DNA from 4 places in the Bradyrhizobium betae genome. Region 1 is predicted to be linked to each of the others. Evidence: predicted binding sites of a transcription regulator. Region 1 holds the regulator's gene; each other region holds the start of a gene.

Region 1 (3,307 bases):
GGAGACACAAACCATTCTGTGTCGCCGGCCTCGGCCGGCGATGGGAATTTCCATCCTGTGTCCCGACCCGAAGGGAAGGCCGGGGATCGCTGCGTCAGCCGATCGGCAAGCGGGTGATGCTCTGTCGGCCGTCGGCGCTGGACTGCGGCCTGCCCTCGCCAAGGGGCTGTGTCACCGGCAGTTGCAGCACGGTCGCGTGCTGGCCTTCGACGAGCTGTGTCACCAGCACGTATTTGCCGTCGGGGAATTCGATCGCGTCATGATGACGGTCGGGAATGTGCGGATCGATCTTGCCGAACTTGCCGACGCGGGAGTTGACGCTACGCGTCCAGATCCAGCGATTGTCGTAGCGGACGTTGTCGGCGAAGGCGAGCTCCGTTCCCGGCAACAGGCAGACCGCAACGGCCGGATCTGCTGCGGAGGCAAAGCCGCGCGTCGAGGTGCCGCGGAAGGTTGTCGAGACGATCGTCTCGCCGACTTCCGCGGGACGCGATGCGACGGCATGCAGGCTGTAGTCACACATCGGGGGGCTCCTCATGCGAGATAGCGGCCCGCGCCTCTTCTGAGGCACAGGCCTCTATCAGAGTGGAAGCACCAAGCGTCTGCCCGGTTGTAGGCAAATCTGCGGCTCGCCGCCGCAGTCTGCGATCACATTATCTTTTTCCGGATGCACCGGACCAATGCCTGCTTCCGTGCATAAGGGCCGCGCGTGTCAGCGGCCAGCAGGTGCCGACCAGCCGGAATATTGCCAGCCCGGTTGCGAGGGCTGCTCGACCGCGTTGTGGGCATTGCGGATTGGCTGGCTGGCCACCGTCTCCTTGCGGATCGGGTGCTGTGCCTGTGCGGCAAAGGCCTGCGACGCTGATGCTGCGATCAGCGCCGCCGCGATCGTGCTTGAGATGATCTTGCGCATGGCTTCTCCTCGAACCTGAGGCCGCAAAGCAACGTTGCTTCGTGCGGCGTGTCGAGGATGTAGCGCTGGAAGAGGGGCCGGATAATCTGCGCGAAACCAGAAAGACTATCCAGCGGGAGCGGACAATCGTCCGCTCCAATCGTTCAACGCGCGGCCGTCGATCGGCAGTCGCGCGACAGGCTCAGGACTCGCTCAGTACTTGCGATAGAGCCCGATCAGCTTGCCCTGGATCTTCACCCGGTTGGGCGGCAGGATGCGCACTTCATAGGCCGCATTGGCGGGCTCGAGAGCGATCGAGGCGCCGCGGCGGCGGAAGCGCTTGAGCGTCGCTTCCTCGTCGTCGATCAATGCCACGACGATATCGCCGGTGTCGGCGCTCTCGTTGCGCTGGATCAGCGCCATGTCGCCGTCGAGGATGCCAGCCTCGACCATGGAATCGCCGCGCACTTCCAGCGCGTAATGTTCGCCCGAGCCGAGCATGTCAGGCGGTACGCTGATGGTGTGGCTGCGCGTCTGCAAAGCCTCGATCGGCGTGCCGGCTGCAATCCGGCCCATCACGGGCACGGCGACGGGGCGCTCGCCCTCATCCGCGGATGCGCTTGAGGTGGTGCGCACCTTGCCGAGATTGCCCTCGATGACGCTCGGCGTGAAGCCGCGGCGGCTGCCGGCGGCGGCCTGAAGCTCGGGCAGCTTGATCACCTCGATGGCGCGGGCGCGGTTCGGCAGCCGGCGGATGAAGCCGCGCTCCTCGAGCGCGGTGATCAGGCGATGGATGCCTGATTTCGAGCGCAGATCGAGCGCGTCCTTCATCTCGTCGAAGGAGGGCGGCACGCCGCTTTCCTTCAGCCGTTCGCTGATGAATCGCAGAAGCTCGTATTGTTTGCGCGTTAACATCTCGACCAAAATCCCCCGGTTGATGTCGTCCGATTCCGAGACGCTGAATTCAGCAGTAAGTCGCTACATGCTCGAAACAAATCATGAACGGACACTATATGTTCGATACATGTTCCGCAACTGCTTAATTTACCGTGAACGCTGCAAAGTTCGCGGAACGCATGCGAACGAGGCGGTCAGACGGGCAGTCGCAGCACCTCGCAAGGCGTGCCGGATTCGGCCTTCGCCGCGAACGGCGCTCGCACGAGAAGTGCCTGTGCCGCAGCGAGATTCGAAAGCAGCGAGGAATCCTGGTGATTGACGGGAATGGCAGCGAGCGTGCCGTCGTCACGCAACTCGAGGCGTGCGCGCAGATAATCCTCGCGCTGGTCATTGGCGCCGATGTCGCGGCCGAGCACCGCGCGCTCGCGGCGATGATGAATCACCGAACGGCCCGACAGCGCACGAATCAGCGGCACCATGAACAGGAAGCCGCAAACGTAGGATGACACGGGATTGCCGGGCAGGCCGATCACGCGCATCGACCCGAGCCGCCCGTTCATCATCGGCTTGCCCGGCCGCATCGCGATCTTCCAGAACGCCATCGAGACGCCTTCGTCCCGCAGCGCCTGCTGGACCAGATCATGGTCGCCGACCGAGGCACCGCCGGTCGTGATCAGGATATCGGCGCCACTCTCGCGGGCACGCCGGATGCCGGCTGTGGTTGCTGCAAGCGTGTCGGCGGCAATACCGAGGTCGATGGTGTCGGCGCCCTCGCTGCGGGCGAGCGCGTGCAGGGCGTAGCCGTTGGAATAGACGATCTGGCCGGGACCCGGCGTGCTGCCCGGCATCACCAGCTCGTCGCCGGTGGCGAGGATGGCGACCTTCGGACGGCGGCGGACGGGCAAATGCGGGTGATTCATGCCGGCGGCGAGCGCGAGGTCGCGCTCGGTGAGGCGGGCTCCCTGGTGCAACAGCACGTCGCCTTCCGAGAAGTCGACGCCAGCGGGCCGGATGTGACGCCCGATCATGGCTGCTTCCTTGATCGTGACGCGCTTGCCCTCGGCAACCGTATCCTCCTGGATCACGACGGCGTCGGCGCCATCAGGAACGACGCCCCCGGTGAATATCCGCACCGCTTCGCCGGCGCTGACCGTTCCTGCAAACGGGCGGCCCGCCGCGACCTCGCCGATCACGGTCAGTTGGGAATCGATCCCGGCCGCATCGGCCGCGCGCACCGCATAGCCGTCCATCGCCGACATCGCCTGCGGCGGCTGCGTCCGCCGCGCCGCGACATCGCGCGCGAGCACACGGTGAAAGGCCTGGTCGAGCGCGATCGTTTCTTCAGGCAGCGGCTCTGTACCCGCGAGCACCGCGGCAAGCGCGTCAGAAACCGGCATGAGGGCCACGAGTGAAAACTCCAGCTACGCCCGCTTGGGCAAATCAGCGGCGAGAGTTCTAACCGAGCGCGGGCGCGGAGGCAAAGTAGCGACGAGCAGGATGAAATATCCTGCTTCAGCA
Region 2 (3,307 bases), 820 kb from region 1:
AATTCGGCAAAAGGCCGTTTCCTGCGATTTTTGAAGGCGGGAGGCCAGACGATGCCCCAATCCGACCAGTGATCGCCTGTCTTGAGCGTCGCCGAACGCGCCCCGAAATAAGCTGCGAAATGTTCAGGCGAAGGCAGCCGATCCCACGCGAAACAAAAAAAGAAAAAAACGACGATTTCAGCCAACTCCAATTTGGCAAGATCGGAGCCGGACGAACTGGTCAAAATCAGACGTTTCACCGCGGCTGCCTCCCACGCACAAAAAGAAACGGGCACTGACGACGTCGGCAACTCAACGTCCTCAGCGCCCGCTCCTCGCGAAAAACTCTTTCGCGCTAAGGCTTACTCGTCTCCCGGCTCCTCGCCGTCGGCGTCGCGCTCGGGCGTGCCGGCCAGGATCTGCTCGGCGATCAGGCCGGAGTTCTGGCGGATCGCGGTCTCGATCTTGGCGGTGATGTCGGGATTGGCCTTCAGGAACGCTTTCGAGTTCTCGCGGCCCTGGCCGAGGCGCTGGCTGTCATAGGAGAACCAGGCGCCGGATTTCTCGACGATGCCGGCCTTGACGCCGAGATCGAGGATCTCGCCCATCTTGGAGACGCCCTCGCCGTACATGATGTCGAATTCGACCTGCTTGAAGGGCGGCGCCAGCTTGTTCTTCACCACCTTGACGCGGGTGGTGTTGCCGACGACCTCGTCGCGCTCCTTGATCGCGCCGATGCGGCGGATATCGAGGCGGATCGAAGCGTAGAATTTCAGCGCGTTGCCGCCGGTCGTGGTTTCCGGCGAGCCGTACATCACACCGATCTTCATGCGGATCTGGTTGATGAAGATCACCATGGTGTTGGACTTGTTGATCGAGGCGGTCAGCTTGCGCAGCGCCTGGCTCATCAACCGCGCTTGAAGTCCCGGCAGCGCATCGCCCATCTCGCCCTCGAGCTCGGCCTTCGGCACCAGCGCCGCGACCGAATCGACCACCAGAACGTCCACCGCACCCGAGCGCACCAGCGTGTCGCAGATTTCCAGCGCCTGCTCGCCCGTGTCCGGCTGCGAGATCAGGAGTTCGTCGATGTTGACGCCCAGCTTGCGTGCATAGACCGGGTCGAGCGCGTGCTCGGCGTCGATGAAGGCACAGATGCCGCCCTTCTTCTGCGCTTCCGCCACCGTGTGCAGCGCCAGCGTGGTCTTGCCCGAGGATTCCGGCCCGTAGATTTCAACGACGCGCCCCTTCGGCAGGCCGCCGATCCCGAGCGCGATATCGAGCCCCAGCGAACCCGATGAGATCGCCTCGACATCCATCGAGCGATCGTTCTTTCCGAGCTTCATCACCGAGCCCTTGCCGAACTGGCGCTCGATCTGGGAGAGCGCGGCGGCCAGAGCTTTACTCTTGTCCATGGAGGATCCTTCGACGATACGCAGGGCAGTGGTGGACATGGGTCGTGCTCCTTATGGCGGGGATTCGCTAGGGGGACAAACGGCTGGCGCGGCGGGTCGTCGACAAAAGCAACGTACCCCATTTGTTCCAAGTTCGCAATATGTTCTTTTGCGAATTGCGGTGCTGGCCTGTTTCCGACCTCAGTGGCCTGTTTTTGAAAACGAAAGTGGCTTGATTTGGTTTGGTGAGGTTGTGCCCACGCAATTTCAGCGCTAGCCTTACACGATTATCAATTATGACTTGCAACCTTAAGGGAGGTTACTCCATGACCCGGAAGGCTCTGTTCGGTCTCGGCGCTGGTTTCGCATTCGGCGCTGTCTTGCTTTTACTGCCAACGTTATCCGCTGGGGCGGCAGAAAGGAATTACACTCCAATATCGAAGGCCAGAATCGCTATGAAGCTCGAAAAACTGGGAGACGGTTCAATAATCGCCGTTGATGATTCCCGTTGCTTCGGCGCTGGCGGAACTTGTCAGCCTCAGGGTTGCCCAGGCGTTTGTATTGCTGTCTCTGACCAGCAGGGCACAAAACATTGCGAGTGCAGGTAAGGCCGCCTCAGTTGGCGGCCTCTTTCATTATTGATCGTCTCGCCGAATGATATTGTCCAAGGGATTGCGGCCCTCTGCAGCGGCTCGGACGTGACGCCTTCGGCCCGAACGCCTCGCATGGCGTGATCGTAAAGACCTACAGCGTAACTAACCTCGCAAAGGATGCCGTCACCCGCTACAGCCCGGCTCAAGTAGTAGCCGTAAGCCGTGAGGTAGTATCAGGCGATCCCGAGCAGTACGTTTCGACTAGCTATGTCGAGTGCCAGAACTTGACGCTGCGCATGGCATCGCGTCGGTTCACTCGCCTTACCAACGGCTTTAGCAAGAAGCTGGACAACCACGTTGCAGCCGTCGCGCTGTACGTTGCTCACTACAATCTGTGCCGCACTCATGAAGCGCTGCGCACGACGCCAGCAAAGGCGCTGGGGCTTGCTGAGCGACCTTGGAGCATTGCTCAGCTTGTTGACGCCGCGCTTGCCGTTGCGCCCGCTCTACCAACCGAGACCCCACCAGATCGACGGCGGAAGTTCGTAGTAATCAACGGAGGAAAATCTTAATCATGAATAACACGCTCAATATCAACGCAATGAATCCGATACACAAGTTGCTTGTAATCAACTCGCAAGACGCAGATGATTCCAATGCTTAGAACGGAAGACCAAATCCTGCGAGGAACCGAAGAAATTCGGTTGCGTCTACCGATCAAAGTGAGAGGGCGGGTTTTGGGCACCCGATTAACAGTCGGACCCTAACCCGCCCCCATGCTTCCTAGAGCTAGACGTCGTCGCTCTAAGAACTCTTCCCGCCCAAAATCAATTGAGGTTGTGGGCGAACAAATTCCGGCAACCGATAGACCTTCCCATCATGCACAAGCACACCGTCATTCTTCAGGCGGCTTAGATTGCTGGCTGCGCTACCCCGCAATAGTTTGATGCCGCGCTTGTGGGCTAGTTCAACCGCCGTATTCGAATTTATGCCGGTGGCACCGGTTTCACGGGCAAGATCCGTCAACAATACCTTCAGATTGGTTGCGGACACTTGGTTCTCTGTCGCAGGCGCTTGATCGCCTCTCTCAATGATTGAGATTGCGATATCGATGCCAGCGATCTTGTTCCTGATTGCTTCGCTCTGTTCGAACAGTCGAAACATAGTGTTCTCTAGGCGATCCTTCTCTTCGAGAAGGGCCTTCATTCCTGCTGATGTTTTAGCCATGGCTAGGCTCCTTAGAACGCGAATGTCGTACCGACTACGGGGATCGAACCCGTACACCTGCGAGGGTCGCGATTTTAAAGATCGCTGCGTCTACCAATTCCGCCAAGTCGGCCACGT
Region 3 (3,307 bases), 3.2 Mb from region 1:
CAGGATACAGGTCGTCCCAGTTTGGATTGTCCTTCTCAATCAAACGGACCTTCCACGCCCTGTTCCACTTCTTGACGCGCTTCTCCCGCTTGATCGCGTTCTCCGGGTCGTCGAACTGCTCGAAGTAGACCAGTCTCGCGACGTCATACTTCTCAGTAAAGCTCTCGATGACTTTCGACTTGTGCTCAGCCACGCGGCGGATGATGTCATTTGTCACGCCGATGTAGAGCGTACCACCAATCCTGCTGGCGAGAATGTACACGTAGTAGCAGCGTGCGCCCATTTGCCGTCTCTGGGATACTGGGTCGCCCGGTCAAGCCGGGCGATGACAGTGTGCCCGAAATCTACTCCCCCGCCTGGAGCTTCCTCGGAAACAGCTCCGGCGCACCGGTCGCCACCAGATGCGAGCCTTCCGGAGCGTCGGTCTTGCTGAAATCGAGCTCCTCGATTCGTCCCGCCCGTTTCTCGATCTTGTCGGCGGAGATCAAGACCTGGCGCACGTCCTCGTTGGCGTCAGCAAAATGCTTCTGCAATTTCAGCACGCGGTCGCGCAGGCGTCCCAGATCGTCGCCGAGCTTGATCACCTCGGTGCGGATCTGGTCGGCGGCGTCGCGCATGCGCGCGTCCTTCATGATCTGCTGCATCACCTGGATCGCCAGCATCAGCAGCGAGGGCGACACCAGCACGACGCGGGCGCGGTAGGCCTTCTGGATGATGTCGTCGAAGCCGTCATGGATCTCGGCGTAGACCGATTCCGACGGAACGAACATCAGCGCCATCTCCTGGGTCTCGCCGGCGACGAGATATTTTTCGGCGATGTCGCTGACATGCTTCATCACGTCGCCGCGCAGCCGCTGCGTGGCGATGCGCTTCTCCTCGTCGGTGCGGGCGTCGTGCAGCGCGGTCATCGCTTCCAGCGGGAATTTGGCGTCGATGCAGAGCGGGCGCTGGTCGGGCAGGAACACGACGCAGTCCGGCCGCTTTCCCGTCGAGAGTGTGAACTGGAATTCGTAGGCGCCCTTCGGCAAGCCGTCCTGGACGATCGCCTCCATTCGCGCCTGGCCGAAGGCACCGCGCGACTGCTTGTTGGCGAGCACGTCGCGCAAGGTCGTCACCTGCGTGGTGAGGTCGGTGAGGTTCTTGTGCGCGTTGTCGATGATGCCGAGCCGCTCGTGCAGCGCGCGCAGGCTCTCCATGGTGTTGCGGGTGGTGCTCTCCATGGATTGGCCGACACGATGTGTCACCGAATCCAGCCGCTCGTTGACCGCCCGCGCCATGTCGGCCTGGCGGCCGGCCAGCGCCTGGCTCATGGCATCGACGCGGCCCGAGGCCTCGCTCTGGGCATGCAGGACCTGGCTCAGGCGCTCCTCGAGCTCGTCGGCCCGGATGGCATGCGCCATCGCGAGTTCCGCGCCGCGCCGTCCCGAGCGCGCGATCACGACGGCGATCGCCACCAGCAGGATGAGGACAAGGGCGCCGAAGCCGATCAGCGCATCGACGGCACGCACCGGCCAGTCGCCAGCCACGAAAATGATCTCGTTCATGCCTGTCCTTCTAGCCGATTCGGCGGGTCGCACGAACGAATAGCGAACATTTCGGGGTAAATGCCCCGTTAATTTTCATGGTTAACGAAACCTGAAGTTTTATGGTTAGCGGAGGGTTAACGAGGTTCCCCAGCCGCATTGACCGCATCCGGCGCGCGGCTTAAATCGCCGCCATGGCCCTTAGAGAAATCATCATCCTGCCCGACAAGCAGTTGCGTCTGGTCTCCAAGCCGATCGAGAAGGTCACGGCCGAGATCCGCAAGCTTGCCGACGACATGTTCGAGACCATGTACGACGCGCCCGGCATCGGGCTGGCGGCGATCCAGATCGCGCAGCCTTTGCGGCTGATCACCATGGACCTCGCCAAGCGCGACGAGAACGGCGAGACCAAGCCGGAGCCGCGCGTCTTCATCAATCCGGAGGTCATCGCCTCGTCCGAGGAACTCTCGGTCTACGAGGAAGGCTGCCTGTCGATCCCCGAATATTACGAGGAGGTCGAACGGCCCGCGAAGGTGCGCGTGCGTTTCACCGATCTCGACGGCAAGGTGCACGAGGAGGATGCCGAAGGCCTCTGTGCCACCTGCATCCAGCACGAGATCGACCATCTCAACGGGGTCTTGTTCGTCGACTATCTGTCGAAGCTCAAGCGCGACCGCGTCATCAAGAAGTTCGAGAAAGCCGCTAAGCGCGCGGAGTGAGCAGGGTTCGGCTCTCTCACTCGTCATGGCCGTGCTTGACCCGGTCATCCACGCCTTGCTTGCTTTGTCGCCAAGACCGTGGATGCCCGGGACAAGCCCGGGCATGACGGAGAACCAGAACTCTCACTGAACGCAGCTCCATGCCTCTCCGCCTCATCTTCATGGGCACGCCCGATTTCTCCGTGCCGACGCTGCTCGAACTGGTCGGGCACGGCCACGAGATCGTGGCTGTGTATACCCGCGCGCCGAAGCCGGGCGGACGGCGTGGCCTGCAATTGCAGCCGACCCCCGTTGAACAAGCTGCGCGAAGACTCGGCATCCCCGTGCTGACGCCGAAGACGCTGAAGACGCCGGAAGCGCTCGACGAATTCAGAGCCTTCGATGCCGATGCGGCCGTCGTCGTCGCCTATGGCATGATCCTGCCGCAAGCGATCCTCGATGCGCCAAAACTCGGCTGCTACAATCTGCACGCCTCGCTGCTGCCGCGCTGGCGCGGTGCCGCGCCCATCAACCGCGCCATCATGGCCGGCGACGCCGAGAGCGGCGTAATGGTGATGAAGATGGATGTCGGACTCGACACCGGCGACGTCGCCATGGCCGAACGCCTTGCCATCACCGACAGCATGACCGCGGCCGATCTGCATGATCGCCTCTCGCGCCTCGGCGCCGATCTGATGGTGCGGGCGATGGCCGCGCTCGCACGCGGCGGCCTCCAGCTCAGGAAGCAGAGCGAAGACGGCGTCACCTATGCCGCCAAGATCGACAAGGCCGAAGCGCGGATCGACTGGACCAGGCCGGCGCACGCCGTGCTGCGCCACATCCACGGCCTGTCGCCGTTTCCCGGCGCCTGGGCCGAGCTCGCGGGCGTCAGCGAGAACGCGCGTATCAAGATCCTGCGCTGCGAGTTGGCGAAAGGTTCGGGCGCGCCCGGCGATGTGCTCGACGACCAGCTCGCCATCGCCTGCGGCGAGGGTGCGATTCGCATCCTCGAACTCCAACGCGAGGGCAAGGCGCGGATGCAGGCCACAGACTTCCTGCGCGGCGTGCCGCTGAACGCAGGCGCCA
Region 4 (3,307 bases), 3.3 Mb from region 1:
CGGCGCCCGCGACGCTCGACCGCGTCTACGATTTCGGCGCCGAAGCCTTCGATGCGATCTTCGACACGCTGCGCATGACCACGCCCTGCATCGTGCTCGACGTTCCCCACCAATGGTCGGGCTGGACGCGCCGCGCGCTGGTCAACGCCGACGATATCGTCATCGTGGCCGAGCCCGATCTCGCGAACTTGCGCAACACCAAGAACATGCTGAACGTGCTGAAGGCGGCGCGGCCGAACGACCGGCCGCCGCTGTATTGCATCAACCAGGTCGGCATGCACAAGCGCGCGGAGATCGACGTCAAGTCGTTCGCCAAGACCATGGAAAGCCAGCCGATCGCGGTGATCCCGTTCGATTCGAAGCTGTTCTCGACCGCAGCCAACAACGGCCAGATGATCGCGGAGGTCTCCAAGAGCCACCGCACCACGCTTCTGTTTCAGAACATGGCGAACCGTCTCGCCGGTCGCGGCGAGGTCAAGAAGCCGAAGAGCTCGTTGTTCGGACCGCTGCTGAAGAAGCTGAAGGGCAGGACGGGCCGCAGCTCGGCCCCGCATCGCAAGGCGTCTTGAGGAAAAGCGTTTTCGAGCGAAGTGGATCCCGGTTCGCGTCAGGAAAACGCATCTGACAAGAGGCAAACGAGAGGGCGGATTACTTGTCCGCCCGCTGCTGCTTCTTCACCAGCAACTGCCGCAGCGCCGTGACCTTTGCCGCGGCCTGATCCGGCGGCAGATCGCCCTTCACGATGGTCTCGGCCTCGGCTTGCCTGCCTTGCAGGCCCACCACCAGCGCCAGATTGGCGCGCACGCGGGAATCGCTCGCGTTGCGCCCATACGCGCGGCGCAGCGTTTCCTCGGCCCGCGGCAGATTGTTCTGGAGCATGTAGGACAGGCCGAGATTGGACAGAACCTGCGGCTCGTCGGGCACGATCTTCAGTGCGGTCGCATAATATTGCTGCGCCTCTTCGTTGCGGCCGAGCTGGTCGAGCGCAGCGCCTTGCGCCGACAGGATTCGCCAGTCGGGATCCTCCGGCGTATGCGCGCGGCTGAGCACGTCGAACGCCTGCTGGAAGTTGCCGCTGTCGGCGAGCGCGCGGCCGTAGCCGGCAAGCAGCGCCTTGTTGCTGGAATTATTGAGCACGGCCTGCTCCATCACCGCGACGGCCTGGGCGCGCTGGCCGGTCACGCGCAGAGCCGTGCCGTATTCGAGGGCGACGTTGGGATCACCAGGCTTGGCCCGATAGCGCTCGCGCAGCGCGTCCATGTCCGGCTTGGGGTCGGCCTTGCCGGCCGTCTCCGGCTTGCCGCCGAGCGCGCCGGTGATGTCCTCGATACCGGTGGTCTGGCAGCCACCGAGCGCTAGCGCAAGGAGGCAAGGAAGCAGGAATCTCGCCGGGGGACAGGCAAGGGGCGAACGCTTGGACATACTCTGATCACTCGGCGACTGATCAGGGATGCTTGCCGATTAACGCTAAAGTCCCGTTAAGGACGTGCCCCTCGACGACCTCAGTCGGTGAATTCGGCACCGAATTCGCAACCGATGCGCCAGCGCAGGCGGCATTGGCGCGAATAATCCGGCGCGAAGATGATCGTGAACTGCGGCGGCACCTCCAGGAATTCCGCCACCACTTTCACGCCCCCGTCCGAAATATCCGTGATCGTGCAGTCCCGCGGCAGCGAGCCCGCGCCAAAATGAATCTTGGCGAGCCGCGTGCACACCCGTCGTTCGCTTCTGCGGCGATTTGCAAGCATGTTGATTGTTCACTCGTTAGACTACGGCCCATCCCGTTGCCCTAGCTGTAGCGAACATTCGTTGGGATGTGCTGTGCGGAGCCGCTCGCATTCGAGCCGTAGTGTCCACGTCGTGTTTACGACTTGTTAGGGTCGGTCCAGCCAGCGCGAATGTTCCCGTATTGTTCTTGCAAAAAGGACCGGGCTCTGCTACCCCTAATTGTACAAGAGGGCAGGCTGGTTCGGGCATGGTTCAGCGGGTTTCTACCGTCGCCTTTGAGGGGATCGAGGCCCGCGCCGTCGACGTGCAGGTGCAGGTCGCGCCGGGCTTGCCCGCCTTTGCCATCGTCGGCCTGCCGGACAAGGCGGTGTCGGAAGCGCGCGAGCGGGTCCGCTCGGCGTTGATCGCCTCGGGTCTGGCGCTGCCGGCGCGGCGGATCATCGTCAATCTCGCGCCCGCCGACCTGCCCAAGGAGGGCAGCCATTACGACCTGCCGATCGCGCTGGGGCTGATGGCCGCCATCGGCGCGATTCCGCCGGATGCGCTGACGGGTTTTACTGTGCTCGGTGAGCTCGGGCTGGACGGCTCGATCGCGCCCGTCGCCGGGGTTCTGCCCGCGGCGATCGGCGCCAATGTGCGCGAGGAAGGCCTGATCTGTCCGGCCGCGTGCGGCTCGGAGGCCGCGTGGGCGAGCCCGGACATCCAGATCATCGCGGCACACTCGCTGATCCAGATCGCCAACCACTTCAAGGGCACGCAGGTGCTGTCGCGGCCGGTGCCGAAGGTGCACGAGGCCGCCGCCTCGACGCTCGACCTGCGCGACATCAAGGGCCAGGAGAGCGCCAAGCGCGCGCTGGAGATCGCGGCCGCCGGCGGACATCATCTGTTGATGATCGGCGCGCCCGGTGCCGGCAAGTCGATGCTGGCGGCGCGGCTGCCGTCGATCCTGCCGCCGTTGTCGCCGGGCGAATTGCTGGAGGTCTCGATGATCGCCTCCGTTGCCGGGGAAATCGAGGGCGGCGCGCTGACGGCGCGGCGGCCATTCCGCTCGCCGCATCATTCCGCCAGCATGGCCGCGCTCACCGGCGGCGGCATGCGCGCAAGGCCCGGCGAGATCTCGCTCGCGCATCAGGGCGTGCTGTTCCTCGACGAGCTGCCGGAGTTCGATCCGCGCGTGCTGGATTCGCTGCGCCAGCCGCTGGAGAACGGCGAGGTCTCGGTGTCTCGCGCCAATCATCGCGTGACCTATCCGGCGCGCTTCATGCTGGTCGCGGCCATGAACCCCTGCCGCTGCGGCAATGCGTTCGAGCCGGGCTATGCCTGCAAGCGCGGCCGCATCGACCGCTGCACCAGCGATTATCAGGCCCGCATCTCCGGCCCGCTGATGGATCGCATCGACCTGCGCATCGAGGTTCCCGCGGTGACGGCGGCCGATCTGATCCTGCCGCCGGCGGCGGAAGGCTCCGCCGAAGTCGCCGCGCGCGTGGCTGCGGCGCGCGACATCCAGCTCGCGCGCTACGCCGACGCCGGCCTGCCACAGGTGCGCACCAATGCCGAAGCACCGAGCTCCGTGCTGGAG

What was found. Region 1 encodes LexA, which represses DNA repair genes until DNA is damaged. Its sites were predicted from a motif close to TGTTCNNNNTGTGTTCNG; they were not measured.
Region 2: the regulator LexA is predicted to act here: its motif matches at 1,522-1,539, upstream of recA (recombinase RecA).
Region 3: the regulator LexA is predicted to act here: its motif matches at 1,576-1,593, upstream of F8237_RS12490 (DNA recombination protein RmuC).
Region 4: the regulator LexA is predicted to act here: its motif matches at 1,900-1,917, upstream of F8237_RS15325 (YifB family Mg chelatase-like AAA ATPase).

The regions. Positions count from the first base shown of each region.
Region 1 is NZ_CP044543.1:6,549,557-6,552,863, forward strand. It holds gene F8237_RS36155 (hypothetical protein) at 95-523, opposite strand; gene F8237_RS31560 (hypothetical protein) at 713-913, opposite strand; gene lexA (transcriptional repressor LexA) at 1,106-1,807, opposite strand; gene F8237_RS31570 (molybdopterin molybdotransferase MoeA) at 1,984-3,195, opposite strand.
Region 2 is NZ_CP044543.1:5,728,451-5,731,757, reverse strand. It holds gene F8237_RS27525 (hypothetical protein) at 1-239, opposite strand, end outside; gene recA (recombinase RecA) at 342-1,430, opposite strand; partial or broken gene F8237_RS27515 (hypothetical protein) at 2,065-2,535, shown strand; gene F8237_RS27510 (hypothetical protein) at 2,768-3,190, opposite strand.
Region 3 is NZ_CP044543.1:2,604,032-2,607,338, reverse strand. It holds gene F8237_RS12495 (GIY-YIG nuclease family protein) at 1-283, opposite strand, end outside; gene F8237_RS12490 (DNA recombination protein RmuC) at 345-1,544, opposite strand; gene def (peptide deformylase) at 1,718-2,242, shown strand; gene fmt (methionyl-tRNA formyltransferase) at 2,383-3,307, shown strand, end outside.
Region 4 is NZ_CP044543.1:3,208,149-3,211,455, forward strand. It holds gene F8237_RS15310 (CpaE/TadZ family protein) at 1-569, shown strand, start outside; gene F8237_RS15315 (tetratricopeptide repeat protein) at 649-1,422, opposite strand; gene F8237_RS15320 (PilZ domain-containing protein) at 1,503-1,748, opposite strand; gene F8237_RS15325 (YifB family Mg chelatase-like AAA ATPase) at 1,976-3,307, shown strand, end outside.